2 regions of the Streptomyces sp. 2114.4 genome follow, and region 1 is predicted to be linked to the other one. Evidence: riboswitches for the same ligand, from Rfam matches in the RefSeq annotation. Region 1 holds a riboswitch; the other holds the start of a gene.
What was found. A riboswitch is a leader RNA that binds a small molecule or an ion and turns the genes downstream of it on or off. The one in region 1 is predicted to bind glycine.
Positions count from the first base shown of each region.

Region 2: it holds a riboswitch for glycine, as region 1 does, so the genes downstream of both, gcvT (glycine cleavage system aminomethyltransferase GcvT) here and gcvP (aminomethyl-transferring glycine dehydrogenase) in region 1, are expected to answer to the same signal.

Region 1 is NZ_FYEY01000001.1:903,199-918,444, reverse strand. It holds gene CFW40_RS03915 (bifunctional nuclease family protein) at 1-51, shown strand, start outside; gene CFW40_RS03910 (MerR family transcriptional regulator) at 239-844, shown strand; partial or broken gene CFW40_RS03905 (DNA polymerase IV) at 911-2,376, shown strand; gene CFW40_RS03900 (PRC-barrel domain-containing protein) at 2,280-2,669, opposite strand; glycine riboswitch at 2,784-2,881, shown strand; gene gcvP (aminomethyl-transferring glycine dehydrogenase) at 3,069-5,954, shown strand; gene CFW40_RS03890 (DUF5999 family protein) at 6,065-6,259, opposite strand; gene CFW40_RS03885 (hypothetical protein) at 6,606-7,196, opposite strand; gene CFW40_RS03880 (glutamate-cysteine ligase family protein) at 7,765-9,318, shown strand; gene CFW40_RS03875 (substrate-binding and VWA domain-containing protein) at 9,376-11,160, opposite strand; gene CFW40_RS03870 (CPBP family intramembrane glutamic endopeptidase) at 11,334-12,176, shown strand; gene CFW40_RS03865 (PhzF family phenazine biosynthesis protein) at 12,297-13,118, opposite strand; gene CFW40_RS03860 (PadR family transcriptional regulator) at 13,331-13,966, shown strand; gene CFW40_RS03855 (SRPBCC family protein) at 14,043-14,471, opposite strand; gene CFW40_RS03850 (Clp protease N-terminal domain-containing protein) at 14,775-15,246, shown strand, end outside.
Region 2 is NZ_FYEY01000001.1:5,696,451-5,711,696, reverse strand. It holds gene CFW40_RS25255 (thioesterase family protein) at 74-922, opposite strand; gene CFW40_RS25250 (trimeric intracellular cation channel family protein) at 1,019-1,654, shown strand; gene CFW40_RS25245 (M1 family metallopeptidase) at 1,703-3,112, opposite strand; gene CFW40_RS25240 (ABC transporter ATP-binding protein) at 3,240-4,388, opposite strand; gene CFW40_RS25235 (ABC transporter ATP-binding protein) at 4,385-5,491, opposite strand; gene CFW40_RS25230 (ABC transporter permease) at 5,488-6,498, opposite strand; gene CFW40_RS25225 (ABC transporter substrate-binding protein) at 6,578-8,329, opposite strand; gene CFW40_RS25220 (ABC transporter permease) at 8,440-9,438, opposite strand; gene CFW40_RS25215 (enhanced serine sensitivity protein SseB C-terminal domain-containing protein) at 9,847-10,647, opposite strand; gene CFW40_RS25210 (enhanced serine sensitivity protein SseB) at 10,710-11,507, opposite strand; gene CFW40_RS25205 (AAA family ATPase) at 11,613-12,299, opposite strand; glycine riboswitch at 12,597-12,692, shown strand; gene gcvT (glycine cleavage system aminomethyltransferase GcvT) at 12,844-13,974, shown strand; gene gcvH (glycine cleavage system protein GcvH) at 14,099-14,476, shown strand; gene glyA (serine hydroxymethyltransferase) at 14,569-15,246, shown strand, end outside.

The sequences.
Region 1 (15,246 bases):
GAGTTCCTCGACCAGATCTCGCCCGAGGACTTCGGGACCAACAGCCAGTAATACCGGCCAGGTGAACCGCCTGTTTCCGGCCAAACCTCTAGCTGTTCCCCGTGTGGGGTCACGAGAAACCACTCGTAGGGTGATTATCACTCGGCGTGGCGAGCGCGGCGATCGTTGACGCACCCCGAGTGACTGCATACCGTCGATGTGGCAGGTCCCGTCCGGGACGTGGAGGACGGAGGGCGGCGTGGCAATCACCGGCGACGGTATGGCGGCGGAAGGGGCGTTGCCGCTCCACTCGGGCGCAGCAGCGAACCCTGCCCCGGCACCGGCCGCGGCGGTGTCGGGGGACTGCGAGGCTCAGAACATCGGCTATCGCGGCCCGACCGCTTGTGCGGCAGCGGGCATCACCTATCGGCAGCTCGACTACTGGGCGCGTACGGGCCTGGTGGAGCCGAGTATCCGGCCGGCGTACGGCTCCGGCACCCAGCGGCTCTACAGCTTCCGGGACGTCGTGGTCCTGAAGATCGTCAAGCGGCTGCTGGACACCGGGGTGTCGCTGCAGAACATCCGCACCGCGGTCCAGCATCTGCGGGCGCGCGGGCTGGCCGATCTGACGCGGATGACGCTGATGAGCGACGGCGCGACGGTCTACGAGTGCACCTCGCCCGACCAGGTCGTGGATCTGCTCCAGGGGGGCCAGGGCGTCTTCGGCATCGCCGTGGGCGTGGTGTGGCGGGACGTGGAGGGCGTGCTGTCACAGCTCCACGGGGAGCGGGTGGACACCGGCGAGACCCTGATCGGGAAGAACCCGCACGACGAGCTGGCGCGGCGGCGCAACCGGGCGGGCTGAGTCCCTGACCGCGCCACCGGCCCGGCAAGGGGCCGATTGTCAGTGGCATGGGGCAGCATCGGAGATGTGAGACCCGCGCCGACGATCCTGCATCTCGACATGGATGCGTTCTTCGCGGCCGCCGAACAGGCGGCCAAGCCGAGCCTTCGCGGCAAGCCCGTGGTGGTCGGCGGGATCGGCGTGCGCGGGGTGGTCTCCACGGCGTCGTACGAAGCCCGGGTGTTCGGGGTCCGCTCCGCGATGCCCACGGCCCAGGCGCGGCGGCTGTGCCCCAACGCCGCTTATCTCACCCCGCGCTTCTCGCTGTACCGCCAGGTGAGTGAGGCGGTGATGGAGCTGCTGCACGCGCTGTCGCCGCTGGTGGAGCCGCTGAGCCTGGACGAGGCCTTCGTCGACCTGGAAGCGGGCGGGGTGCCGCCGCGGACGGCCGCGGCGCGGGCCGTGGGGGAGCGACTGCGCCGCGAGATCCGCGCCGCCACGGGCCTGACCGGCTCGGTGGGGCTGGCCGGCGCCAAGATGCTGGCGAAGATCGCGTCCGAGACGGCCAAGCCGAACGGTCTGGTGGTGATCGAGCCCGGTACCGAGCGCGAGCTGCTGGGCCCGATGACGGTGCGGACGCTGCCGGGGGTGGGGCCCGCGACGGCCGAGACGCTGCGCCGGGCGGGGATCCACACCGTCGCGGAGACCGCGGAGGCCGGTGAGGCCGAGCTGGTGCGGCTGCTGGGCAAGGCGCACGGTGCCGGGCTGTACGCCATGGCGCTGGGCCGGGATGACCGGCCGGTGGTGGCCGAGCGGGACGCGAAGTCCATCTCCGTCGAGGACACCTTCGAGGTCGACCTGACCGACCGGACGCGGGTACGGAGCGAGGTGCTGCGGCTGGCCGACCGCTGTGTGGAGCGGCTGCGGGCCGCCGGGCGCTCCGGGCGGACAGTGGTCATCAAGGTGCGCAACTACGACTTCTCGACGCTGACCCGCTCCGAGACGCTCCGTGGGCCCACCGACGACCCCGCGGTGATAAGGGAGGCCGCCGTGCGGCTGCTGGAGATGGTGGACACCACGGGCGGGGTCCGACTGCTGGGCGTGGGGGTCAGCGGCCTGGCCGACTTCACACAGGAGGATCTGTTCGCCCAGTTCGCGACGGAGCAGGCCGCGGCGGAGGAGGAGAAGGCCGCGAGAGCGGCGGCGGAGCTGTCCGGTGGCGAGGCGGCGGCGCGGGAGGCCGAAGAGGAGCGGCCGCGGCGCTGGCATCCCGGACTGGACGTGGTGCACGACGAGTACGGTGCGGGCTGGGTGCAGGGCAGCGGGGTGGGGAGGGTGACCGTGCGCTTCGAAACGCCGTGGTCCGCACCGGGGAGGGTGCGGACCTTTGCTGTGGAGGATCCGGCGCTGCGGCCGGGGAGCCCCTGCCGTTGGTGGGCGGGGGACCGGCGGACGGTCAGTCGTCCGAGCCGGCGATCCTGCCGAAGTCCTTGTCACCGGAGCCGGGCGAGGACACGGGGTCGGATGTCGGGGAGGAGATATCCAGTCGGTAGTGGTGATAGAGCTGAAGTTCCTGCTCAGGGGAGAGATGGCGGCCGACGCCGAAGTCCGGCGCGTCCTTGATCAGCCTGCGGTCGTAAGGAATGTGCAGGCCCTCACCGACCATCTTGCTGGGTTCGAGGGGGACGAACGCGTCCCGGCTGAAGAGTCCGGTGCGCACGGCCGCCCACTCCGGTTCCCCCGTCGCGTCGTCGAGATATACCTCGTCGATCGTGCCTATTTTGGCGCCGTTACGGTCGAACGCTTTGCGGCCGATCAGGCTCCGGGGATCGATATCGGTTTGCACGGTCCCTCCAATTGGTCGCAACTGCCCTCTGACAACAACCAAACGGCACATTTCATGCCCCGGCCACTCGAAGGATCCTTCGAGTGCCGCGCTGGTAGGCTGGCCAATGGCCGCAGACCCCGTGCGGGAGAGTCCTTTGTCGTTCGCGGCGAGGGCGCCGAAGGAGCAAATCCTCCCCGGAATCTCTCAGGCACACGTACCGCGTGGGCGAGGTCACTCTGGAAAGCAGGGCGGGCCGCGGAAGGCACAACTCCGGGACCCCTCCTCACCGACGGTGAAAGCCGGGCCGCCTCGCGCGGGCCGGTGAAGCTCTCAGGTTGAGATGACAGAGGGGGAGGCCGTCCGGGCACCCGCGCCGTGGTGCCCCTCGTAGGTCGTACGACCAGGAGGCCCCCGCAGATGAACACCAATCGCATCTCCTTGACCGAGCTGGAACGCGGCACTCCCTTCGAGCACCGGCACATCGGTCCCGACCACGAGGCGCAGGCCAAGATGCTCGCGCACATCGGTTTCGGATCGCTGGACGAACTCACCGCCACCGCCGTGCCCGATGTGATCAAGAGCGCGGAGGCGCTCGGCCTGCCGCAGGCCCGCACCGAGGCCGAGGTGCTGCAGGAGCTGCACGGCCTCGCGGACCGTAACCAGGTGCTGGCGTCCATGATCGGACTCGGCTACTACGGCACGTTCACCCCGCCGGTGATCCTGCGCAATGTCATGGAGAACCCGGCCTGGTACACGGCCTACACCCCCTACCAGCCGGAGATCTCACAGGGCCGCCTCGAGGCGCTGCTCAACTTCCAGACCATGGTCGCCGACCTGACCGGTCTGCCCACCTCCGGTTCTTCGCTGCTGGACGAGGGCACGGCGGCCGCCGAGGCGATGGCGCTCTCCCGCCGGGTCGGCAAGGTCAAGCAGGGCGTCTTCCTGATCGACGCCGACTGTCTGCCGCAGACCATCGCCGTGATCCAGACCCGCGCGGAGCCCACCGGCGTCGAGGTCGTGGTCGCCGACCTGTCCGACGGCATCCCGGCCGACGTCGCCGAGCGCGGTGTGTTCGGTGTGCTGCTGCAGTACCCCGGCGCCTCCGGTGCGGTCCGTGACCCGCGTGCCGTCATCGAGCAGGCCCACGAGCTGGGCGCGGTCGTCACCGTCGCCGCCGATCTGCTCGCCCTGACGCTGCTGACCTCGCCCGGTGAGCTCGGCGCGGACATCGCCGTCGGCACCACCCAGCGCTTCGGTGTCCCGATGGGCTTCGGCGGGCCGCACGCAGGCTTCATGGCCGTTCGTGAACAGTTCGCCCGCAGCCTGCCGGGCCGCCTGGTGGGCGTCTCCGTCGACGCCGACGGCAACAAGGCCTACCGCCTCGCGCTGCAGACCCGCGAGCAGCACATCCGCCGCGAGAAGGCCACGAGCAACATCTGCACCGCACAGGTGCTGCTCGCCGTCATGGCCGGTATGTACGCGGTCTACCACGGCCCCGAGGGGCTGCGGACGATCGCCCGGCGCACCCACCGCTACGCCGCGGTCCTCGCCGAGGGCCTGCGGGCCGGCGGGGTGGAGATCGTGCACGGCGCGTACTTCGACACGCTGACCGCGCGGGTGCCCGGCCGGGCCGCCGAGGTCGTCGCCGCCGCCCGCGAGGCCGGTGTCAACCTCCGGCAGGTCGACGCCGACCTCGTCGGTATCGCGTGCGACGAGACCACCGGACGTGCGCAGCTGGCCGGCGTCTGGGGCGCCTTCGGGGTGCACGGCGACGTCGAGCAGCTGGACGCGGCCGCCGCCGAAACGCTGCCGCAGGACCTGCTGCGCGGCGACGACTACCTCGCCCACCCGGTCTTCCACCAGTACCGCTCCGAGACCGCCATGCTGCGCTACCTGCGCACCCTCGCGGACAAGGACTACGCACTGGACCGCGGCATGATCCCGCTCGGCTCGTGCACCATGAAGCTGAACGCGACCACCGAGATGGAGCCGGTCACCTGGCCCGCCTTCGGGCAGCTGCACCCCTTCGCGCCGGCCGCCCAGGCCCAGGGCTACCTCACCCTGATCCAGGAGCTGGAGGAGCGGCTGGCCACCGTCACCGGCTATGACAAGGTCTCCATCCAGCCCAACGCCGGATCGCAGGGCGAGCTGGCCGGTCTGCTGGCGGTGCGTGCCTACCACCGTGCCAACGGTGACGAGCAGCGCACCGTCTGCCTGATCCCGTCCTCCGCACACGGCACCAACGCCGCCAGCGCGGTGATGGCCGGGATGAAGGTCGTCGTCGTCAAGACCGGTGAGGACGGCGAGGTCGACGCCGACGATCTCCACGCCAAGATCGAGAAGCACCGTGACGAGCTCGCGGTCCTGATGGTCACCTACCCCTCCACCCACGGCGTGTTCGAGGAGCACATCACCCAGATCTGCGCCACGGTGCACGAGGCCGGCGGCCAGGTCTACGTCGACGGCGCCAACCTCAATGCGCTGGTCGGCCTCGCCGAGCCCGGCAAGTTCGGCGGCGATGTCTCGCACCTCAACCTGCACAAGACGTTCTGCATCCCACACGGCGGCGGTGGCCCGGGCGTCGGTCCGGTCGGCGTACGCGCCCACCTGGCGCCGTACCTGCCCAACCACCCGCTGCAGCCCGGCGCGGGCCCCGAGACGGGCGTGGGACCGATCTCCGCGGCGCCCTGGGGCTCGGCCGGCATCCTGCCGATCTCCTGGGCATACGTCCGCCTGATGGGCGGCGAGGGCCTCAAGCGCGCCACCCAGGTGGCGGTGCTGAGCGCCAACTACATCGCCAAGCGCCTGGAGCCGCACTACCCGGTGCTCTACACCGGGCCCGGTGGTCTGGTCGCGCACGAGTGCATCATCGACGTGCGGCCGCTGACCAAGGCGACCGGTGTGAGCATCGACGACGTCGCCAAGCGGCTGATCGACTACGGCTTCCACGCGCCGACGATGTCGTTCCCGGTGGCCGGCACGCTGATGATCGAGCCGACCGAGAGCGAGGACCTCGGCGAGCTGGACCGGTTCTGCGACGCGATGATCGCCATCCGTGCGGAGATCGAGAAGGTCGGCACGGGGGAGTGGGACAAGGACGACAACCCGCTGCGCAATGCCCCGCACACCGCGGGCGCGCTCGGTGGCGACTGGCCGCACCCGTACACGCGTGAGGAGGCCGTCTTCCCGGCCGGTGTCGAGGCCGCGGAGAAGTACTGGCCGCCGGTGCGCCGCATCGACGGTGCCTTCGGCGACCGCAACCTCGTCTGCTCCTGCCCGCCGCTGGACGCGTACGACAACTGAGTCACGGCAACGGACTCGCCGCAGGGGATGCACCGCGGCGGTTCAGCGCAACATTCAAGGGCCCTCGGCAGATCTGCCGGGGGCCCTGTGGTGCGTGCCGTGCTCGCGGGTCAGGCGGCGGCGGTGGCGCGAGTGCGGTGCGGGGCGATGACCTGCCCGTCCGGCAGCAGCTCACCGGTGTCCTCGAAGAGCAGGACACCGTTGCAGAGCAGGCTCCAGCCCTGTTCCGGGTGGTGCGCCACGAGGTGTGCGGCCTCCCGGTCGGTGGAGTCGGCTGACGGGCATGGCGGTTGGTGCTGGCACATGGAAGTTGTCTTTCGCTGCGGTGTGGTGAACGTCGTTGTGCGGCTCGATGAGGTGTGCATGGCCGCTCCCCCGTTTCCATCGGTCGGTCCCAGTGTTGCCCCACGGGCGGGATTCCGCAGGGATTTCGCAGCAGCGGTACTCACTCGGTAGGGACGCGTCACCCGTGCGGGCGGTTGCTCCCAATTGCACTCCTCCCCAAGCGGGTTGGGAGTGGTAGCCGCGGACTAGCCCGCACGGGTGAGCGCGACAGAGCGCCCCGTGGCCCGAAGGGGCCGCGGGGCATGCTCATGCCGGGTGAGACGGCGCCGGTGTCCGCCGCGGAGAACCGGGGCCGGAGGGGTGGACTCAGGCGGGTTCGGCCAGGAGTGGGGTGGCCGGGGTGAGGCGCAGGGTGAGCCGGGGAAGCAGGTCGGCGATGCGCTGCGGACGGTGCGCGGCGATCCCCGGCGGGGCGGGCGCCAGCGGCACCAGCAGGTCGCCGGGCGCGGCCGGTCCTTCGGTGCCGTCCGAGGCGGTGTCGTGGTGCAGCCACAGGGTGAGCATGTACAGCTCGGGTACGGACAGCAGCCGCGGCTGGTACGGGGTGGCGAGCGATTCGGCCTGTGCCAGTGCCTGCTCGGTCGCGGCGACATAGGGGCCGCCGCAGAACCGTGCGAAGGTCCAGCCATCCGCGGTGAGCACCGCTTCGGCGGTCGCCACGGCCCGCTCCCCGCCGCGGACCAGAAAACGCCAGCCGGCCAGGCGGGTCCGAGGCGTGCCGCCGGTCCGGCTGACGTCCTCCCAGACGTGAACGGGCAGCGGGTGGTCGGGGCTGAGCGGGCCCTGATGGGCGCGCAGTGCGGAGACCGGGGCCTCGCGGACCGCGGTGGGGGAGCCGAGGGCGGCGAGAACGCAACGCAGGGCAGGCGTGGGGGCAGGGGGAAGGTGCAGCGGCATGGTGGGTCGCCTCTCACTTCGGAGACACGGTGGAGCCTGGCAGGGTGCAAACGACGCTGTCTGCGTGCGGGGTCAGAGCGTGGCCGGCCGGGGCTGCGGCCCGGCGAGGTCAATCGCTGTGCCCCCGTGCCGGTGGGAACAACCGGACGCTGGGCGCCAAGTCTCTGCCTCGTAAGCGGAGTTTATACGACGTATGTTCTGAAAGTGTTTCGACTACCGGCCTTGCGGATTTCGGGCAAGGGGAAATAGAGACCCCCGTGTGAGGCGCTTTACTCCGTTTTGCGCGTTGCTTTTGCGGCGCCACCTCGTATTCCTTCGGCAGCGCGGTAGGCCGGATTTCGCCGGTATTTATCGCGACGGTAATGCGGAAGGCGATCGCCACCGAGATATGCCTGAGGGAGGTGCCGGAGGCCGGTCCGATTCGAGCCTATCGGTACCGGCGTGCCGCCGCGGCGTTATCGATCAGATTGCCGGGGCATCATCGACCGTAGCGTGAGCCCCGCCGTAGTCGGGGAAGGCCCCAAGTGGTCCGTGGTTGCGGGCCGTTCACTCGAGGAGGGACCCTTCGATGGGGGAGAAGGTCGCCGCGGACGGGATCGACCTGGCGGACCGGGAGCGTTATCGAAGAAAGCTCCACGAGTGTCTTGCGGGATTGCGGAGACTCCTGGAGGAGGAGAGGTTCGACCGGCCCAGGAACCTCATGGGCCTGGAGATCGAGCTCAATCTGGCGGGCGCCGACGGCCTGCCCCGGATGATGAACTCTCAAGTTCTTGAGCGCATCGCCAGCTGTGATTTCCAGACCGAACTCGCCCAGTGCAATCTCGAGGTCAACATCCTGCCGCACCGATTGAGCGGCCGGGTACTGGACCAGCTCGCCGAAGAACTCCGTACGGGACTCGCCTATGCCGAAAGGAAGGCACGCGAGGTCGCCGCCCGGATCGTGATGATCGGCATCCTGCCCACTCTGCACGCCACCGACCTCACGGCCGCCAGCCTCTCCGAGAACGACCGCTATGTCCTGCTCAACGACCAGATGCGGGCGGCCCGCGGCGAGGACTTCGCACTCGACATCCGGGGCGTCGAGCATCTGGTCTCCCGCTCGCCCTCCATCGCACCGGAGGCCGCCTGCACCTCGGTCCAGCTGCACCTCCAGGTGACACCGGGCCGCTTCGCCGCGGTCTGGAACGCGGCACAGGCCATCGCCGCCGTGCAGGTGGCCGTCGGCGCCAACTCACCGTTCCTCTTCGGCCGGGAGCTGTGGCGCGAATCCCGGCCGCCGGTCTTCCAGCAGGCCACCGATACCCGGGCGCCCGAGCTGCAGGCCCAGGGGGTACGCCCCCGCACCTGGTTCGGCGAGCGCTGGATCGACTCCGCATACGACCTCTTCGAGGAGAACCTCCGCTATTTCCAGCCGCTGCTGCCGTTGTGCGGACCGCAGGAGCCGCTGCGGGTCCTCGACGAGGGCGGGGCGCCCGACCTGGCCGAGCTGGTGCTGCACAACGGCACGATCTACCGCTGGAACCGCCCCGTCTACGCGGTCGCCGACGGCGTCGCGCATCTCAGGGTCGAGAACCGGGTGCTGCCGGCCGGCCCCACCGTCGCCGACGTCATCGCCAACACCGCCTTCTACTACGGACTGGTACGGGCGCTGGCCGAGGAGCCGCGCCCCCTCTGGTCGCGGCTCCCGTTCGCCGCCGCGTCCCGTAACTTCGACGCCGCCTGCCGGTACGGCATCGACGCCACCCTTGCCTGGCCCCGCCCCGGACGGGCCGGGGGGATCGCCGAGATCCCGGCCGTACGGCTGGTGCGCCGGGAACTGCTGCCCCTGGCGGCCCGCGGGCTGGACGCCTGGGGGGTGGAGCCGGCCGACCGTGACCACTACCTCGGCATCATCGAGGAGCGCTGCCGCCGCCGGGTCAACGGCGCGTCCTGGCAGGCCGCGGCCTGCCGGCACGCCCGGCGCCAGGGCCTGGACCGGGAGGCCGCGCTCGCCGCGATGACCCGGCGCTACAGCGAGCTGATGCACACCGGGGAGCCGGTGCACACCTGGCCGGCCGCCTGGGCGGTCGGCCGGCGGTCCGCGGTACGGGAGCCACAGGAGGCGGCGACCGAGGGGATGTAGCGGGGCGTGCCCGGCGGGTGCCGGTGCGGCGGGCGGGATCCGGCCGTCGCGTGCCGGTCAGCGCGGCCCCTTGCCGCCCGCCGTCATCAGGGCCTTGAGGAGCACCTGGTGGAGCTGTGACGGATCGCCGACCCGGTGGACCGATCCGCCGGTCGGCGCCACGATGCGGTCCAGGGCCGCGGTGTCGGCCGCCGGGCCGATCGCGAGGGCGATCACCGGCACCGGTCTCTTGGGGTCGGCGAGCTCCTTGACCTTGTCGACCAGGGCGTCGAGACCGAGGCCGGCGTCGCCGTTGGCCCCGTCGGTGACGATGACCAGGGAGTTGAGCTTCCCGCTCGTATACGTGGCGCAGGCTTCCCGGTACGCGGCGAGCGTGGTGTCGTACAGGCCGCCGGCCGCACGAGGCGCCGGGGCCAGCGAGTCGAACGCGGCGGTGAGGGCGTCGCGGTGGGTGCCGCCGGCCGGGTCCCGGTCGCCGAGGCGGCCGGTGGGGGACAGCGCCACATAGTCCTTGTCGCCCTCCAGGTAGGTGGCGAACTTCCACAGCCCGATCTCGTCCTCGGGCGTGAAGGTGGCCAGCGCCTGGAGCAGGGAATGTTTGGTGAGATCCATCCTGGACCGGCCGTCGCCGCCCGGGACGGGGCTGCCCATCGACGCCGTGGCGTCCACGACCGTGGTGAGGCGGCTGTTCTGGACGGTGACCGTCCACCTGCCCATCACCGCCTGGAGTTCCTTGACGGTCGGCGGATCGGCGGGGGCGGCGGCGTACGGCTGCGGGGCGCGCCCGCCGGCCGCGGTAACCACCTTCGGATCCGCCTCGTTGTTGCCGGCCCGGAAGCCGTGCCGGCGTAGCGTGCGCTGTCCGTCGGCCTCGCCCAGCAGCGTCATGAAACGGCTGGCGGCGCGGGTCTGCTCGGGGCTCATCTCCACGTCGTCGACCAGGGTGTACGGGTAGTCCAGCCGGGCCGTGCCGTCCTGGGGGTAGAAGAGGTCGAGCCGGGGCCCGCCGCCCGCCGTGGCGTTGTGGGCGTATGCGGCCTGTTCCGACAGCAGCAGTGCCTGATTACGGCGCGGATTGCCCTGCTCCGCACCGGAGTCGTCCCGCGGCAGGGTGGCCAGGGCCTGTCCGTCGCTGTCCGCGATCCGCTGGTGGAGAAGCTTGGCCGTCGCGGCGGTGCGGGTGCCCGCCTCGCCGCTGTCCTGGGTGTCCTTGGCATGGGCGGCGCCGATCCGGTCGAGCGCGAGCAGCCCGGTGGCACTGCGCGCCGGGTCGGCGACGCCCAGGCGCGGTGCGTCGCCGGAGGTCGCGGTCCGGATCAGCTTCGTCCAAGTGTAGGTCTTCCCGGGCCAGCCCAGCGAGCCGGCGGCCCGGGGGACGGCGCCGAGCGCGATCGGGGACGAGGCGATGGTGCTCGCGGCGGTCAGCGGAGTGCCGCGCTCCGCGTCGACCCGGTCCACCCACAGGCTCGAATCCGGTATCCATACCTGGAATTCGGGGTCGACCGGCCGCTGCCCGAACGCGTCGGCGACGTCGCCTGCGGCGCGCGCGGTGATCCTGACGTCCAGACATCTGCCGTCGGTGCGCGTCGCGTCCTCGCGGGCAGTCTTGGCCACCGCTTCGAGCGCCGGGGCGATATCGGGCGAGGCGGCCACGTCGAGCCGCGCCGACTCGCCGTCGCACGGGCTCCCGAACGGGAGCAGACCGCTGCCCAGCGCCACCACCGAGCCCGCCACGACGGCCAGTACGAGGCCGGTGGAGAGGACGAGGGTGCGCCGGCGGGTACCTGAGCGGGCCCCCGTGCGCTCCGGTGCGGAGCCGTCGGGCAAGCTGTGTCGTCCCATTGCGGTAGCGCCTCTCCTTCTCGGAGCTCGATCGGGATTCGATGGGGAGAGGGGAAGCGCGCCACGTGGATGGCGCCCGTCCCCGGCCTGTCGCGCGCGATCTTCGTACCTGCTGCCGAGACCCTAGCGGGGCGGTGGTGGCGAAGAGGCGGTAATGCGGAAGTGGAGGAAGCGTGCAGTCGGATACAAGTCCCGTGGCTGGTGCGGACGTTCCCGGTAAAGGGCCCGGTACGGGGCCGGGTACGGGAGTGGCCGAGGAGCCGTCCCGGAGCATCCTGCGGAGCGAGACGCTGATCGTCCTGGCCCTTTCGCTGGGCGCCAGCGGGGTGTCGGCGCTGATCAGCTTCATCGGATCGCTGACGAAGCCCGGCGGCCTCAAGCACCAGGCGGCGACGCTCAACGGCTCGCATGCGCCCGGCCGGCCATGGCTGGATCTTGCCTGGCAACTGTTCGGTGTGGCGACCGCCCTCGTCCCCGTGGTGCTGGTGGCGCATTTCCTGCTGCGCGAACGGGCCGGGGGGCTGCGGGCGATCGGCTTCGACCGGCGGCGGCCCGGCTTCGACCTGAGCCGCGGGGCCGGGCTGGCCGCCGTCATCGGCGGCAGCGGACTGCTGCTCTATCTGGGCGCGCGGGCGGCCGGATTCAATCTGACGGTGGTCCCCGAGGCGCTGCCCGCGGTGTGGTGGAAGATCCCGGTGCTGATCGCCTCCGCGCTGCAGAACGCCGTCCTGGAGGAGGTCATCGTCGTCGGGTATCTGCTGCGCAGGCTGGGGCAGTTGGGCTGGTCCCCGCCGGCGGCGCTCGCGGCCAGTTCCCTGCTGCGCGGTTCCTACCACCTCTACCAGGGCATCGGCGGCTTCGTCGGCAACATGGTGATGGGCGTGATCTTCGTCCTGCTCTACCGGCGATGGGGGAGGGTCGGACCGCTGGTCGCCGCGCATGCCCTGATCGACACCGTGGCGTTCGTCGGCTATGCGGTGCTCGCCGGGCATGTGAGGTGGCTGCCGACGGCGTGAGACGGGCGAGGCGCGGAGCACCGCCGGTGCCGGCCGCGCACCCTGAGGGCTGTCCCGTGACCCCTGCGCCCGCCAGGGATGACGGGACAGCCCTCAGCGACTGCTTCTGCCCGGTCCGGCTCAGCCGGTGACCAGCAGTTCGCCGTCGATGACCGTGACCGCCGAGCCGGTCAGCAGCGTACGGTCGCCGCGCAGCTCGGTGCGTACGAAGCCGGTGCGAGCGGCACCCTGCAGGCCGACGAGCGCGTCACGGCCCAGGCGCGGAGACCAGAACGGGGCGAGCGCGGTGTGCGCGCTGCCCGTCACCGGGTCCTCGTCGATACCCACCCCGGGGAAGAAGCAGCGCGAGACGAAGTCATAGCCGCCGCCGGGGCTTTCGGCGCGCGCCGTGGTGATCACGCCGCGGCCGCCGTGTCCGGCCAGCGCCTTGAGATCCGGGGCCAGCGCCCGTACGGATTTCTCGTCGGCCAGCTCCACCAGCAGATCCCCGACACCGGGGCCGGTGTCGTACGCCGAGCAAATCTCGGTGCCCAGGGCGTGTGCGACGAGCGGCGGGACCTCGACGGGCGTGAGCGGGGCGGTCGGGAAGTCCATGGTGATCTCTCCGTCGGCGCCGGCCGTAGTGGTCAGCACCCCGCTCCGGGTGCGGAAGCGGACCGTCCCGGTGGCCGTCCCGGTGGTGTGCAGCACATGTGCGGTGGCCAGTGTGGCGTGCCCGCACATGTTGACCTCGGCGGCCGGGGTGAGCCAGCGCAGCGCCCAGTCGGCGTCCTCGCCCTCGGGCAGCGGGTGCGCAAAAGCGGTCTCGGAGAGGTGGACCTCGGTGGCGACCTGCTGCAGCCAGGCCGTATCGGGGAAGGCGGCGGAATCGAGGAGCACGACTCCCGCGGGGTTTCCGGCGAACGGACGCGCACTGAAGGCGTCGACGATACGAATCCTCATGGCCGCGAGCGTAGAGGTGCCGCAAAGCCGCAGGCCAAGGCCAATTCGAGGGAATTGGCCACGGGATGCGGGGCCGGTCACGGCTGCCCGTGGCGCACCGCTTGCACGGGACGTACCTCCACCGACTCCACTCGGAGGCTTGCTTCGACGAACAGTCCCGATATATCGTTGAGGTATCGCGACCGATCAACGAGAGGAATGGAGGGCGCATCATGCGTTCCCACGGACACGAGCACGGACATGAGCACGGGCATGAGCGCTGCGGTCCCGGCCGGCATGGCGGCCGAGGTGACTTCCCGGGCGGCGAGCGGAGGCGTTCCCCCTTCGGCCCGTTCGGCCCGCCGTTCGGAGGCCCGCCCTTCGGTGGGCCGCCCATGGGTGGACGGGGGCGCGGCGGACCGCGCGGCCGGGCGCGGCGCGGCGATGTGCGCGCCTCGATACTGGCGCTGCTCAAGGACCGCCCGATGCACGGCTACGAGATGATCCAGGAGATCGCCGAGCGCAGCGGCGGGGCGTGGAAGCCCAGCCCCGGCTCGGTCTACCCGACGCTGCAGCTCCTCGAGGACGAGGGGCTGATCGCCAGCGCAAGTGAGGGCGGCAAGAAACTGTTCTCGCTGACCGACGCGGGGCGCTCCGAGGCCGACAGCGGCTCGGACGCTCCCTGGGAGGACGCCGGCCGCGGCGTCGACTGGGAGGCGATGAATGAGATCCGCAAGGCCGGCAGCGGCCTGGTCGAGGCCTTCCGCCAGGTGTGGGCCACGGGCAGCCCCGCCCAGCGGGAGAAGGCGATGACGGTGGTCAACAGGGCGCGCAAGGAGCTGTACCTGATCCTCGCCGAGGAGGACTGAGCCGAAGAGGGCTGAGCGGTGCGTGACAGGGGTGGAAGTCTCGGGGGCCGCGGCATGGGGGGCAGCTCCCGAAGGGTCAGGTGACCAGGCCGGCGAGCCTGCGCAGTGACTCGTTGAGTGCGGCGCCCGCCGAGTCCCTGAGTTTGCCGGCCATCAGCGAGACCGCGGCGCCGGTGAACGCCCCGTCGATTCGCACAGCCGTTGCCCCGCCGTCCGGAATGAGCTCGTAGCGCATCCCCAGGCTGACACCCATCGGGCCCTTGCCCTGGAGGTCGAGGAGTCGGCCGGGCGCCAGTTCCCGCACGGTCCAGACGACCTCGGCGGGGAAGCCCATCAGCTTCATGTGCTCCTCGAAGCCCGCGCCGACCTCGAGCGATTCCGGCCCGCCCGTGGGGAAGGCGGTGTGGGTGGCGTTCCACTCCCCGTATGAGTCGAAGTCGGTGAGCCGTTCCCAGAGCTTCTCGGCCGGTGCTTCGATACGGGCCTGCGCGGTCACTTCGGCCATGCGATCACCCCTTCGGTGACGGTCCCTGGCTGGTGCCGCGGAAGGTAACCGCGCGGGGGTGAAGGTTCAATACCGATGACCGCCTCCTCCTGATGGCCCGTCAGGAGATCTTTCAAGGGCTCGCCCGGGGTGGCCGCGAGACACCGGCGGCCACCCCGGGCTTTGCCTGTCCGGCCTCCACGATTCCCCCGCATCTCCTCCGTAAGGATGAGATGGTGTGCGGCCGTGCCCAACCATCGTGGGATGCGCAAATGCTTCCCGCCGGGGATGTTCCGGCGCTCGGGGGCTGGTGGGGTGGGTGGTGTGCAAAACCGTACTGCGTACAGTGGTGGCGACGGGCCCGCCCAGGAGGAGCTCGACAATCTGCTCACCGTCGAGCTCGCGACGGTCGTCTCCGCCGCCCGCAGGCGGGCCACCCGCGACGGCGACCGGCAGGTCGACACCGCGCATCTGCTGCACGGCCTCCTGGAATCGGACCCCGCCGTACGCGACGCCTTCGACGGCGCCCCGCAGATCGCCCGGCTGCTGGGCTACCTCGTCCAGCGAAGCATCGGCTACGGACTCCAGTGGCACGGCACCATCGAGGACTCCGGCGCGGTCCCCATGGTCGCCGAGGGCGGGGTCCCCGGCTGGTCACCGGCCGCGGCCGCTGCCCTGGACGGCGCCCTGGACCGCGCCCATGCCCGCTACGCCACCCGCGCGGGCTGCCTCGACCTGCTCGCCGCTTTGGTGGACGATCCCGAGTCCCGGGCCGTCGAAGTGCTGCGCCGGGCCT
Region 2 (15,246 bases), 4.8 Mb from region 1:
GCCGCGGCCCCCGTTTACCGGCGCCGTTTGCCGCGGCCCCGTCTCCCGGCGGGCGGCAGGCCCGCCCACGCCGCTACTCCTGCAGCACCGCCCGCGCCAACTGCCGTGACTGGGCGACCAGTCGGTCCTCGAAGTCCCAGACCTCCGCGTCCTCCTCCAGGAAACCGCCCGCCAGATTGCGGGTGGTGATGGCGACCCGCAGCGGACCGGGCGCCGGGCGCCGGCGGATGTGGGCGGTCAGCTCGACGGTGGGCACCCAGCCGGACAGCCCCATCTCGAAGGCGGTGGGCGGCAGGGCGTCGACGGTCAGCAGGAGGGAGAGCGGGTCGGGCTCGCGGCCGTCGGCGAGGCCGAACCAGGCGCGCATCTCGCCCTTGCCGGAGGGGGCACCGACGGCCCAGCCCGCGGTCGCCGGGTCCAGGCGGAGCGCGAGCCGTTCGGTGATGGCGGTGCTGCCGGAGATGACGGGGCGGCCCCCGGGGGCACTGTCGGCCCCCAGGCAGTGCTCGTACGGCGGGATGGCCGGCGGCTTGGCGGTGGTGCGGACGTCGTCGGGCAGCGCGTCGAGGTCGCCGTACGCGGCGAGTACCCGCAGCCGCTCGACCTCGCTGCCGTCCTCCGCGAACTGCACGAGGCTGGCGGTGCCGGTCGACATCGTGCGGCCGCTGCGGACCACCTCGGTACGGATCACGGCGGGGCCGGGGACCGAGGCCGTCAGGTAGTGCGCGGTGACGGAGAGCGGGTCGGGGTGCGGGAGGGCGTCGCCCAGGGCGCGGCCCATGAGGGCGAGGAGGTAGCCGCCGTTGACCGCCTGGATGATCGTCCAGCCGGCGGAGAGGTGGGCGTCATAGACGCCGGGGGCGCGGCGGGTGACCGCCGTATCGCGGTCGAACTCGCTGTTGCCTCGGTTCACCAGAGCCATGGGTTGCACGCTACACCGGATGGTTACCGACCGGTAGTGTCAGTTTTAACGGCCTCGAACGGAAGCATTCCTTCCGCGCCTGCGATGATGAGCGCCATGCTTCACGTCCTCTACCTGGTCGGTGTGGCCGCCTTCGCCGCGAGCGGGGTGCTGGCCGCCTATCGCGCCAATATGGACCCCTTCGGCGGTCTGGTGCTCGCCTTCGCCGCGTCGATCTCCGGCGGCACGCTGCGCGATGTCATCCTCGACCGGCGGCCGCTGTACTGGACGCACGACTGGGTGCTGCTGACCGTGATCATCTGTGTCGGCGTCGGCACCATGATCTATCTGCGGTTCTGGCAGCTGCCGCACAAATCACTGCTGGTGGTCGACGCGATCGGGCTGTCCGTGGTCACGGTGATCGGGGCCCGTGCCGCGATCGATGCGGGCGCCACCCCGCTCGCCGTGATCATCCTGGCGGTCCTGACCGGGGTCGCCGGCGAGGTCATCCGCGATGTGCTGTGCGGGGAGTTCCCGCCGCTGCTGCTGCGGGAGGACGTCTATGCGATCGCCGCGCTGGCCGGCGCCTGCTGCTACCTCCTGCTGTACCGCCTCGGCACCGGGGCCACCCCCGCCGCGGCGATCTCGGCGGGGGTGGTGTTCGCGCTGCGGATGGGCGCGGTCTACCTCGGACTGCACCTGCCGCGGCCACAGCAGCTACGCGACCGGCGCGGGCAGCAGCACTCCGGCTGACCGCGGTGGCCGGTGCTCAGTTCGCCGGCTGACCGCGGCGGCCGGTGCTCAGTTCGCCGGCGGCGCCGGCTTGCTGTCCGTCTTCAGCCAGGTGGTGAAGAGGTCGTCGAGCTGCTGCCCGGAGATCTTCTCGGCGAGCGCGATGAACTGGGCGGTGTTGGCGTTGCCGTAGCGGTGCGCGGAGGTCCAGGCCGGCAGCAGCTTGAAGAACGCCCGGTCCCCGATCCGCTCGCGCAGCGCCTGCAGCGTCATCGCTCCCCGGGAGTAGACCGCCTGGGCGAACATGGTGTCCCGCTGCGGATCGGCGACCTTCACCTTCCAGAAGGCATCGCTCGCCGGCCGGGCGTCGTACGCCTTGCGGAAGGCGTCATGGGCACTCAAAGTGCCGCGGTGCTCGGTCCACAGCCACTGCGCATAGCTGGCGAAGCCCTCGTTGAGCCAGATGTCCTTCCACTGCTTGACGGAGACCGAGTCACCGAACCACTGGTGCGCCACCTCGTGGACGATGGTCCCCTCGCTGCGCACGGCCGAGTAGGCGGGCTTGGACTGCACTTCCAGCGAGAAGCCGGCCTGCGGCATGTCGTCGACGATCGCCCCGGTCTCCTCGAAGGGGTAGGGGCCGAAGACCTTCGACCAGTAGTCGGTGACCTCGGCGGTGACCTTGTAGACATCGATGGTGCCGGTGGGCAGGGTCGGGTCGATGGCGACGTAGACGGGCGTGCCGCCGGGGGTGGTGCCGGTACGGACGTCGAACTTGCCGATGGTGGCGGTGGCCAGGTACGTCGCCATCGGGCGGCTCTCGCGCCAGTGGGCGTACGAGCGGCCGTGCGCCTGGCCGGAGCTGATCAGACGCCCGTTGGAGACACCGGTCAGGCCCTTGGGGGCGTCGATGCGGATGTCGTAGGTCGCCTTGTCGTCGGGGTGGTCGCTGGAGGGGAACCACGTCGAGGCGGCGTTCGGCTCACAGGCGACGAAGACGCCGTCCTTGGTCTTCATCCAGCCGTAGTCGGAGCCGAAGACGATCGGACCGCTCAGCGCCTGGGGGACGCCGTGGTAGGCGAGGGTGACGGTGAACTTCTTGCCGCGGCGCAGCGGGAAGTCGGGGCGTACGGATATCTCGTCGCCGGATCTGGTGAAGTGCGCCCGCCGGCCGTTCACCCGGACCGAATCGACCGTCAGCTTCTGCAGGTCCAGGTCGAAGGCGGAGAGGTTCTGGGTGGCCCTCGCGGTGAGCGTGGTGCGGCCGTCGAGGCGGCCGCTGCCGGGGTGGTAGCTGACGCCGAGGTCGTAGTGCAGGGCGTCGAAGCCGCCGTTGCCCAGCTGGGGGAAGTACGGGTCACCGATGCCGGGGGCACCGGGGGACGCGGCGGGTGCGGCGGCGATGGTGGCGGCCGAGGCCACCGCGGTGGCCAGTGCGAGCCAGCGGGAGGTGCGACGTGCGGAACGGGAGAGTGCCATGAGCCATCCCTTCGGACACACGGATGAAGTTCGCCTCAAGATCGAACAACCGTGCTGACTCTGCACTCTCCCGCCGCTTTGCGCCCAGGACTTTGCCAAGTCCCAAGTGTTACTTGCCGGTTGCGGCCTAACCGCCCGCCGGTCCGGTGTCCTTTGAGCCTGCTGTGTCCGCTGCGACCGCTGTGTCCTCGGCGTTCTCAGCGTTCTCGGCGTTCTCCGGGTGGTGGCAGGCCACCTGGTGCCCCGTGCGCAGCGCGACCAGCGGCGGCTCGGTGGTGGCGCACACCTCGGTCGCCTTCCAGCAGCGGGTGCGGAACCGGCAGCCGGAGGGCGGGTTGATCGGCGAGGGCACATCACCCTTGAGCAGGATGCGGTCGCGCTGGGTGCGCCGCTTGGGGTCGGGCACCGGTACCGCGGACAGCAGGGCCTTGGTGTACGGGTGCATCGGCGACTCGTAGAGCCCCTTGCGGTCCGCCAGCTCCACGATCTTGCCGAGGTACATCACCGCGATCCGGTCCGACACGTGCCGGATGACCGAGAGGTCGTGGGCGATGATGACGTAGGTCAGGCCCAGCTCCTCCTGCAGGTCGTCCATGAGGTTGACGACCTGCGCCTGGATCGAGACATCGAGCGCGGAGACCGGCTCGTCGGCGACCACCAGCTTGGGCTTGAGCGCCAGCGCGCGGGCGATGCCGATGCGCTGCCGCTGGCCGCCGGAGAACTCGTGCGGATAGCGGTTGTAGTGCTCCGGGCTCAGGCCCACCAGCTCCAGCAGCCGCTGCACCTCCTTCTTCACCCCGCCCTCGGGCTCGACGCCCTGGAGGCGGAAGGGGGTGGAGACGATCCCGCCGATGGTGTGCCGCGGGTTCAGCGAACCGTACGGGTCCTGGAAGATCATCTGGACGTCCCGGCGCATCGGCCGCAGCCGGCCCGGGGACAGGTGGGTGATGTCCTGGCCCTGGAACTCGATGGAGCCGCCGGTCGGCTCGTCGAGCCGGGTGATCAGCCGGCCCATCGTCGACTTGCCGCAGCCGGACTCGCCGACGACGCCCAGGGTCTCCCCGGGACGGACGTCGAAGTCGATGCCGTCGACCGCCTGCACCGCCCCGACCTGCCGTTTGAGCAGGCCCTTGGTGATCGGGAAGTGCCGGACCAGACCCCGGACCCGCAGCAGCGGCCCGTCGTCGGAGGCGGTCTCCGCGGCAGGCTCCGCGGGGGTGTCCGCCGTCTTCTGGAGCGGAATCTTCTTGTTCTGGTCGTCAGTCGTCTCGGTCACAGCTTCGGCGCAATCTCTTCGGTCCAGATACGCTCCCGCTCCTCCTGCGACATGTGGCAGGCGGAGAAGTGCCCGCCGCCGGCCTCGCGCAGTTCGGGGCGGACCGTGCGGGTGAGGTTGTCCTTGGGCACGTCCGCGTACGGGCAACGGGGGTTGAAGGCGCAGCCGGACGGGACGTTGATCAGGCTGGGCGGGGAGCCCTTCACCGGGATCAGCCGGTCCGTCTGGTCACGGTCGATGCGCGGCATGGAGCCGAGCAGCCCCCAGGTGTAGGGGTGCTGGGGCTCGTAGAAGACCTTCTCGGCCGGGCCGCGCTCGACGCACCGTCCGCCGTACATCACCAGGAGGTCGTCGGCGAGTTCGGCGACCACCCCGAGGTCGTGGGTGATGATGATGACCGCCGAGCCGAACTCCTTCTGCAGATCGCGGATCAGGTCCAGGATCTGCGCCTGGACGGTGACGTCCAGGGCGGTGGTGGGCTCGTCCGCGATCAGCAGCTCCGGGTTGTTGACCAGCGCCATCGCGATCATGGCGCGCTGGCGCATACCGCCGGAGAACTGGTGCGGATGGTCGTCCACCCGCTTGTCGGGCTGCGGGATGCCGACCCGGTCGAGCATCTCGATCGCCCGCTTGCGCGCGGTCTTCTTGTCCACGTCGTTGTGGACGCGGTAGGCCTCCACGATCTGGCTGCCGACCGAGTAGAAGGGATGCAGCGCGGACAGCGGGTCCTGGAAGATCATCGCCATCTCGCGGCCGCGCAGGCGGCGCACCTCGTCCGGCTCGGCGGAGACCAGCTCCTTGCCGTCCAGCCAGATCTCGCCGGACATGTTCAGCTTGCTGCGCTGCTGGCGCGAGGCGCGGTGCAGGCCCATCACGGCGAGGGAGGTCACGGACTTGCCGGAGCCGGACTCGCCGACGATGCCGAGCGTCTTGCCCTTCTCCAGGGTGAAGTTCAGGCCGTCGACCGACTTCACGATCCCGTCGTCGGTGTTGAAGTGCACCTTCAGGTCCCGCACTTCGAGGAAGGCGGAGGGGGGCCGGACGCCTGCCGCGGTGGGTTCGCCCACGGCGGCCTCGGTCTTGTCCTCGGAGGAGTCGGTCACGAGAGCCTCACCCGCGGGTCGACGGCGGCGTACAGAACGTCCACCACCAGGTTGCACATGACAATGAAGAACGCGGCGAGCAGGGTGACGCCGAGGATGTTCGGGAGGTCGTTGGCGTTGATCGCCTCGACGGCGAAGGCGCCGACCCCCTTGAGCGAGAAGACCTGTTCGGTGATCAGCGCACCGCCGAGCAGCAGGCCCAGGTCCATGCCGAAGACCGTGATGATCGGGGTGAGCGCGGCCCGCAGGCCGTGCCGGACGACCACCTTGCGCTCGCGCAGGCCCTTGGCGCGGGCCGTACGGATGTAGTCCTCGCTCAGCGTCTCCAGCATGCCCGCCCGGGTGAGCCGGGCGTAGAGCGCGGAGTAGAGGAAGGCCAGGGTGACCCAGGGCAGAACCAGGGTCCGGGCCCATCCGAACGGATCGTCCGTGAGATAGATGTAGTCGCTGCGCTCGAAGATCGGCCACTGGTAGGTGAACAGGGCCAGGGCCAGGGCTCCCGTGAAGAACATCGGGAGGGAGACGCCGGCCAGCGCGACGCCCATGGCCATCCGGTCGAAGACCGAGCCGGGGCGCAGCGCGGAGAGCACACCGGTGGCGACGCCGGAGACGACCCACAGCACGGCCGCGCCGGCGGCCAGCGAGAGCGTCACCGGAAGCCGGTTCTGGATCTCCGGCCAGACCTCGATATGGGTTTTGAAGGAGTAACCGAAGCACGGCACATGGCACTTGGCCGCTTCCGGACCGAATTTGTAGTCGACGCCGACGAAAATGCCCTTGAGGAAGTCCCAGTACTGCTCGTACACGGGCTTGTCCAGGCCGAGATTCTTCTTGACCGCGGCGATGTCCGCGGGCGTGGGGGCCTTTCCGATGTACTGCTGGGCAAGCTGGTCGGTGCTCTGCCCGGCCAGTTTCGGCAGCAGGAAGAAGATGCCGAAAGTGACCGCGCTGACGATCAGCAGCAGGACCACTGCGCTGATCAACCTGCGGATGATGTACGAGAACACGGGGATGCGGCGTCGGCGCCGCGGGCCGGTTCACCACCGGCCCGCGGACACCAATGCCTTCACCTGCCTTCCAGGGCTGCTACTTCTTGACGCCGACGTTGAGGTAGTCGTACTGACCGCTGAAGGCCGAGGTGGACACCAGGTTGGTGGCCTTGGGCGAGCGGTACATCAGGACCTTGAAGTAGGTGAGCGGAACGATCGCCGCCTGCTCCATCGTCTTCTTGTCGATCTCGGCGTACGCCTTCTCGCGGGCCGCCTTGTCGGTGTTGGCGATGGCGGAGTCGAGCAGCTTGTTGATCTCCGGGTCGTCCAGCTCCGAGAGGTTGGTGTTACCGGACTGGCTGATCGCCTTGCCGTTCAGGATCTGCTGCAGGTAGCCGTAGCCGGTCGGGAAGTCCGAGCCCCACTGCATCATGATCAGGCCGACGTTGTTCTTCTTGTTGAACTTCGGCACACCGGCGTAGTCCGAGAAGTACTTGCTGGTCGGGTACGACTGGATCTTGGCGGTGACGCCGATCTTCTTCAGCGAGTCGATGACCGAGGTGGCCGCGTCGACCTCGTCCTGGCGGTCGTTGCGGGCCAGGATCGTGGTCGTGGTCTTGCCGGCGCCGCACTTCGCCCAGTGCTTCTTGGCCTCGGCCAGGTCCAGCTTGTCGCCGTCGTACTTCTGCGGGTACAGGTCGTACTTCTGGTAGCCGTCGATGTCGGTCGGCAGGACCGTGGAGGCCAGCTCACCGCGGATCGGGCCGCCGAGGGAGGTCTGTACGGCCTTCTTGTCGATGGCGTACTCGACGGCCTTGCGGCACTCGATGTTGTCGAACGGCTTCACCTTGGTGTTCAGCGCCGTGTAGACGAGGCGCTGCCCCAGGGTGTTGTCGGTGTTGCCCTTCTCCTTGGGGTCCGTCAGGAGCTGGGCCTGTGTCTGCCCGTCGACACCGCGGCCGGCCAGGTCCACCAGGGTGTTTCCGGACTGGAGGTCCTTGTCGATGGTCGACTGGGCGACCTTCAGGTTCAGGACGATCTTGTCCGGCAGCTGCTTGCGCAGCGGGTCCGTCTTCGCGGACCACTGCGGGTTGCGGACCAGGGTGAGCTTCTTGCCCTCCTGGTAGCTCTCGAACTTGTACGAGCCGGTGGACAGCACGGACTTGGTGTAGTCCGCGCCCTTGTCCTTGGCCTGCGGGACCGGGGCGGTCTGCGGGGCGCTCACCAGGTAGTCGAACTCGGCGAACGGCCGCTTGAGGTGGAAGACGATCGTCTGGTCGTCCGGGGTCTCGATGGACTTCAGACCGGCCTTGCTCTTGTCCTTGTAGGGACCCTTGTAGCCGCCGTCGTTGTCCTTGAGGAACTGCTGGAAGTAGTTCGGGCCCAGCGAGAGGGTGTCACGCGCGAAGTTGCTGCGCTCGACGGCGTACTTGACGTCCTGCGAGGTGACCGTGGAGCCGTCGTCGTACTTGACGCCCTTGCGGAGCTTGTACGTCCAGGTCTTGCCGCCGTCACTGGGCTTGCCCATCGACTCGGCGAGGTCCGGGGTCAGCTCGTTGCCCTTGGCGCCGGGGCCCGGCTTGAAGGTGGTCAGCGGGCGCGCGTAGAGCCGGCTGAAGTTGTAGATGAAGGCGTAGTAGGTGTTGCCCGGGTCGAACGACTCGGGGGCGTCGCTGATCGCGTAGGTGACCGTGCCGCCCTTCGCGTCCGAGGCGTTGACGATGCCCTTGGTGGCGGCGTTCGCCTCGCCCGAGCCTTCCGAGGAGCCCTTGCCCCCGCTGCAGCCGGCCAGCAAAAGGCCCGCACTGGTGATGGCCGCGACAGCCGCGACCGGAACTGACCTTCGCATGATGGTCGGTGTCCCCTTCGTTCGTCGAGAAAGGTCAAACCTCAAAACGCAGTAACGCGGAAACGCAGTGGTGCAGTTGGGGGCGTCGGAGCGGGTGCCCGGTGCGGCCGTCAGCGGCTGCGCGGGTCCAGCGCGTCCCTCAGTCCGTCACCGAGCAGGTTGAACGCCAGCACGGTGACGAAGATCGCGAGGCCGGGGACGATCATGTACTGGGGGTCGACCTCGTAGTACTTGACCGCCTGGTTGAGCATGCCGCCCCAGGACGCCTGGGGCGGCTGGATGCCGACGCCCAGGAAGCTCAGGGCCGCTTCGAAGAGGATGTTGGAGGGGATCAGCAGCGTCGAGTAGACGATGATCGGCCCCACCAGGTTGGGCAGCAGCTCCCGGAAGAGAATGAACGGCCCGCGCGCACCCATGCCGCGGGCGGCGTCCACGAACTCCCGCTCGCGCAGCGACAGGGTCTGCGCGCGCACGATCCGCCCCATGTACGGCCAGTTGAAGAAGCCGATGACGAAGATCAGCACGGAGATGTGCAGCGGCAGGCCCTCCATGCCGAAGGCACCGCCCTGCAGCGAGGCGGAGATCGCGATGGCGAACAGCAGCAGCGGGAAGGCCAGGAAGACGTCCATCATCCGGCTGATGAAGGCGTCCACCCGCCCGCGGTAGAAGCCGGCGACCACACCGAGCACGGTGCCGATGGCGACCGACAGCAGCGTCGCGCCGAACGCCACGATCAGCGACACCCAGGAGCCCTCCAGGATCCGGGCGAGCAGATCACGGCCGAACTTCGGGTCCACGCCCAGGGGGTGGTCGCCGCTCATGCCGCCGAGTTCGCCCTTGGGGAGCGTGGTGTTGGGGTCGATCAGCGACTGGTTGGGATTGTTCGGGTCCAGCCCCAGCAGGGCCTGGATCGGACGGGAGAGCGCGGCGACGGCGATGAGCAGGATGACAACGATGGCACCGGCCACCGCGACCTTGTCCCGCCGAAAGCGCAGCCATGCGATCTGGCCGAGCGAACGCCCCTCGATCCGCTTTGCCTCGACGCCCTTCAGCACCGCTTCCGGCTGCGCCTCAGCAGCCGCCCCGGTGGTCTCGATCGGTGCGGTCACAGTGCCTTTGACCCCTCTCGGCCGACGGTGGCCGGCCCCTGCCCGCCGCGGGTTGCGGCCTGGTTCTCATCACTGGTGCAAGTTCGGTGCAGCAAGTCCTGCGGGCATCGCGGAAGTTCGCACTATGGAAGTTCTCAGGCTTACGCGACGCCGTGGGATGACGCTCGTACAAAGGACCGAGGTCCGTTGTTTCCGGAGTCTTCATCCCTTTCTCGATCAGTCACCAGTCCTGACAGGGAAAGGATGCGCAACTGTGATGTCCTTCACCGCTTTCCGTTATACGGACAACAGTTCGGGCTGAGCGGGACGATCACCCGCGGGAGCGGCCCTCAACCGCGGGACATACAGGGAGAATTCGCCACAGGACCGGCGCCCGGACGGTACGCCCGGGACACCGGAGACAGACTGTCAGTAAGGGCGCGGGTAGCCGTAGCCGTACGACGGCGCGGGGGCCGGCTGACCGGGCGGCTGGGCGTAGCCGTCACGGTCGAAGAAGGGGCGCGTGGAGGCCCGCATCCACATACCGACCGGGTCGAACTCGTCGTTCATCGCGACGGTGGAGACGGGCAGGCCGTCCGGCACCGCGCCGATCGACTGCTGGATCATCAACCGCACCGAATCCACCGCTTGTTGACCGGTGTCGTACAGATCCAGACCGATCGCCAGATAGGGGGCGCCGAGCGCCGGCTGCACCCAGGCCCGGCGCAGCGACCGCACGGCGGGCGTCCGGTGCGCGTTCTGGGCGAGCAGCGCGTAGAACTGCGGGATGTCGATGACCGGTTCCGAGATCCGCAGCGGGCCGGCCGGCAGCCGGTCCAGACCACCGGCGATACGGCGCAGATCCAGCCACGGGATGCCGATACCCCCGCCGGGGGCGTGCGGATTCAGCCACAGGCCCCAGCGGTCGGGGAAGAGCGAGGCGGCGATCTCCGGGCCGGTGACGACCTCGTGGTCGCGGTTCCAGCCGGAGGCGGCGAGTTCGGGCGCCGAGGTCACACACGGCGCATAGCCGAGGCCTTCGACCTCCATGTTTCCGTACTGCGCATCGGGCGAACCGGCCCGGCCGTGCCACAGCAGCATCCAGACCTGGCCCGCGGCGAGCGCGTGCAGCAGTGCCTCATAGGCGTCGTAACGGCCGGGCGAGACCTGCTGGAGCAGCTGCTCCAGCGCTCCGGCCGCCGCCGGCCCCTGATGCGCACCCGCGCTCACGTGGTCCGTCCCTTCTGTCCGCAGGGCACGTCATGGGTGCGCCCGCCCGTCATCCGTCCAGCTTACGAGTGGTCCCGAGAGTAGAAGGGCCGCACACGCTCCAGCATCCAGTCGGCGACCGGGTCACCATGGGCGAGGTCGAGCATGACGAGCTGTACGGACCAAGGCACCGGTACGGCACCGAGCGCACGTCCGAGGGCTGACAGTACCGCTTCGCGGGCGGTGCCGTCGTGCAGTGCCGCGGGGTCGGCAGCGATCTGTACACCGACGAACAGCGCGGGCGTGTCGCCCTCGACACTCGCCAGGGCACGCCGGGCAGTCAGGACAATTCCGGCGCCGGAGAACTCCAGTCCGGCGGCGGCCAGGAAGTCCACCGGTTCGTCCTGCCAGTCCGGCTCGAAGAGCCGCACCCGGCCGCCGCTGGGCAGACCGTCCGGCTCCTGACGCCCCTCCCGGCACAATGCGGCCACCGCGGGAGGCGGCAGCGGGACGCCGACCGCACCGTCCGGGTTGACCGCGATGCCCATATTCGGGGGCAGCCCGCGGGCGAACTCCCGGGCCGGGGCGACGGTGAAGGACATATGCGAGCCGACCACCCGCAAGAACTCCTGCTCGGAGCTGTAGACGGGGACATAGGCCGCGCCGTCGAGCTCGACGGTGGGCAGATCGAGGCCGCGGGTACCGGGACCCGCGCTCTCCGGTCCGCCACCGTTGGGCAGCGGCACCCAGACCCTGCTGCGGCCCAGCACCTCGACGATCCGGCCCCCGGCGCCCGGGTGCCCGACCGACGCGGCCAGCACCTCTTCGAGCTCGTTCGCCGGCCACGCCAGCTGCGGTATCCCCTGCTCCGGCAATGTCATGTGTATCCACCCGTTCCAAACCGCGCCATCTGGCCAAAGACCCTAGACGAGAAGGCGTGCGGAGGGACCCTCGGGGCACGGTGGCCGTGCACCCGCTCGCGGCCGTCAGCCGAAGCTGACCGTCTCCAGGGCGCTCGCCGCCCGGCGGTCGAGCAGGACGGCCGAGTCGCAGCCCTTCGGCAGCCGGGCCGACTCCGCCGCGCCGACCAGCCGGCCCACCGCCCCGCGATGCCGCGCGAAGGCGTACCCCGACACCCCGCGCCCCCGCGACTCCTGGCCGGACAGTGCCACCTCGGGCGGCACATCGAGCAGCACCAGATGCAGCCCGCGGCCGCCGCGCACCGCCGAGCGCGCGAGCCAGCCACGCACCCACGCCAGGGTGCCGCAGTCGTGCACCACCACACTCTCCCCCGAGCGCAGCGCACGGCCCAGCGTCAGGTAGTGGGCGGCCCGGACCAGCGGCCGGTAGAGGGCGTACGGCAGCCGGCGCAGCCTGCCGTGTTCCCAGCGCTCGCGGACGTCCTGCGAATCGATGCGGTGCACCACGGCGCCGTGGGCATCCAGCGGCGGTACGACCCGGTGCATCAGGGTGCTCTTGCCGCTGCCCGGCAGACCGGAGACCACCACCAGGTCACCGGCCGGGAAGCGCAGCTCGGCGGCGCCTCTCACCCGTCCGCGGCCTCTCAGGTCCACGACTTCGGCGCCACGTCCCGGCCGGACGACGGGCCGCGACGGCCGGCCGGCCCGGGGCCCGGCGGCGGGCGGCACCGCGGGCACGGCGGCGGGCGGCACCGCGGGCACGGCGGCTCCGGGCGCGGCGGCCGGAGGCACGAGGCCTGAAGTGGCTCCGGATGCCGCTTCACTGTGCACGCGATGTCCTCCCCGTCCGGTTCTGCTCCGGTTCGAGTCCGTCCCCTACCCGCAGAGTGTCAAGAAAAGGTAATGCCCATCAAGGCTATTGTCCGATCTGCCCACGTCATGGACGGGGCAGCGGTGGGGGCTCCTCTATCCGGCGATCCCGTGCAATGATGTGGCCGCCACGTGCACATCTCGTCTCATGCGTGCACCGCCAATTCCATACCGGCCGTTTGAACCCGCGCGGGAGAGTCCCCGGCCGCCATGCCGGGGCGCCGAAGGAGCAAGTCCTCCCTTGAATCTCTCAGGCCCCTATACCGCGCAGGCGAGGCAGATCTGAAAAGCGAGCCGCAGCCCGGACCACGGGGCGGCTCCACCCAAGGTGCAAACCGGGTCCGTTCGCGGGATCCCGGTGAACCTCTCAGGTTCCGATGACAGATGGGGAGAACGTCTTGTCACCCCTGCCTGGGAGCCCAGAACCATGACTGATGCCCCCCGCCGTACTGCGCTGGACGCCACCCATCGCGCGCTCGGCGCCACCATGACCGACTTCGCCGGCTGGGACATGCCGCTGCGCTACAGCAGCGAGCGTGACGAACACGTCGCCGTCCGTACCCGCGCCGGCCTGTTCGACCTCTCCCACATGGGCGAGATCACCGTCACCGGCCCGCAGGCCGCCGACCTCCTCGACTATGCGCTGGTCGGCAACATCGGGGGCGTCAAGACCGGCCGCGCCCGCTACACCATGATCTGCGAGGCCGGGGGCGGCATCCTCGACGACCTGATCGTCTACCGCCTGGCCGACCAGGAGTACATGGTCGTCGCCAACGCCTCCAACGCCCAGGTGGTACTGGACGCGCTGACCGCGCGGGCGGGCGGCTTCGACGCCGCGATCCGCGACGACCGGGACGCCTACGCGCTGCTCGCGGTGCAGGGCCCGGAGTCGCCCGGCATCCTCAAGAAGGTCACCGACGCCGACCTGGACGGCCTGAAGTACTACGCGGGCCTGCCCGGCACCGTCGCCGGCGTCGAGGCGCTGATCGCCCGTACCGGCTACACCGGCGAGGACGGCTTCGAGCTGTTCGTCCGCCCGGCCGACGCGGTCGCCCTCTGGGAGTCGCTGACCGAGGCCGGCCAGGGCGCCGGTCTGGTGCCCTGCGGCCTGTCCTGCCGGGACACCCTGCGCCTGGAGGCGGGCATGCCGCTGTACGGGCACGAGCTGACGACCGCGACCACCCCGTTCGACGCGGGTCTGGGCCGGGTCGTGAAGTTCGAGAAGACGACCAACAACGGCGACTTCGTCGGCCGCAGCGCGCTGGCGGAGGCCGCCGAGCGCGCCGAGACGAACCCGCCGCGCAAGCTGGTCGGCCTGATCGCCACGGGCCGCCGGGTCCCGCGCGCCGGCTACCCGGTCGTCACGGCCGACGGCACGGTCATCGGTGAGGTCACCTCCGGGGCCCCCTCCCCCACCCTCGGCAAGCCGGTCGCCATCGCCTACGTCGACGCCGCCTACGCCACACCGGGCACCGAGGGTGTGTGCGTGGACATCCGTGGAAGCCATGAGCCGTACGAGGTCACCGCTCTGCCGTTCTACAAGCGGCAGAAGCAGTAGCTCATCCGCGGCGGACCCGGCAGCGGTGCGCACCCGTGCGTTTCACTGTGCAAGACCCTCCCCCTCGGCGTCACCAGGGCGACCCCCTTCACGACCACACCCTCGCGTACAGGAGAATCGAGCCATGAGCAACCCCCAGCAGCTGCGCTACAGCAAGGAGCACGAGTGGCTGTCGGGCGCCGAGGAAGGCGTCTCGACGGTCGGCATCACCGAGCACGCGGCCAACGCGCTCGGCGACGTCGTCTACGTGCAGCTTCCCGAGGTCGGTGCCACGGTCGCGGCGGGCGAGACCTGCGGCGAGCTGGAGTCGACCAAGTCGGTCAGCGATCTCTACTCGCCCGTCGACGGTGAGATCACCGAGATCAACGAGGACGTCGTCAACGACCCCTCGCTGGTGAACACCGCCCCGTTCGAGGGCGGTTGGCTGTTCAAGGTGAAGATCAGCGGCGAGCCGGGCGAACTGCTCTCGGCCGACGAGTACGCCGCCTTCATCCAGAGCTGAGCCGCCGGCTCCCCTCCGCCACCGCCCCCGCGGAAGCTCCCCCGGGCTCCGTCCGGGGGCCCCTCGCGCCCCTGACTCCCCCAGGAAGACTCATGTCGCTTCTGAACAGCTCCCTCCACGAGCTCGACCCCGATGTCGCCGCCGCCGTCGACGCCGAACTCCACCGCCAGCAGTCCACCCTCGAAATGATCGCGTCGGAGAACTTCGCCCCCGTCGCCGTCATGGAGGCCCAGGGCTCGGTCCTCACCAACAAGTACGCCGAGGGCTACCCCGGGCGCCGCTACTACGGCGGCTGCGAGCACGTCGATGTCGTCGAGCAGATCGCCATCGACCGCATCAAGGCCCTCTTCGGCGCCGAGGCCGCGAACGTCCAGCCGCACTCCGGCGCCCAGGCCAACGCCGCCGCCATGTTCGCCCTCATCAAGCCGGGCGACACCATCCTGGGCCTCAACCTCGCCCACGGCGGGCACCTGACCCACGGCATGAAGATCAACTTCAGCGGCAAGCTCTACAACGTGGTGCCCTACCACGTCGACGAGAAGACCAACCTCGTCGACATGGAAGAGGTCGAGCGCCTGGCCAAGGAGCACCGCCCCAAGCTGATCGTCGCCGGCTGGTCCGCCTACCCGCGCCAGCTCGACTTCGCCGCGTTCCGGCGCATCGCCGACGAGATCGGCGCCTACCTCATGGTCGACATGGCGCACTTCGCCGGCCTGGTCGCCGCCGGTCTGCACCCCAACCCGGTGCCGCACGCCCACGTCGTGACCACC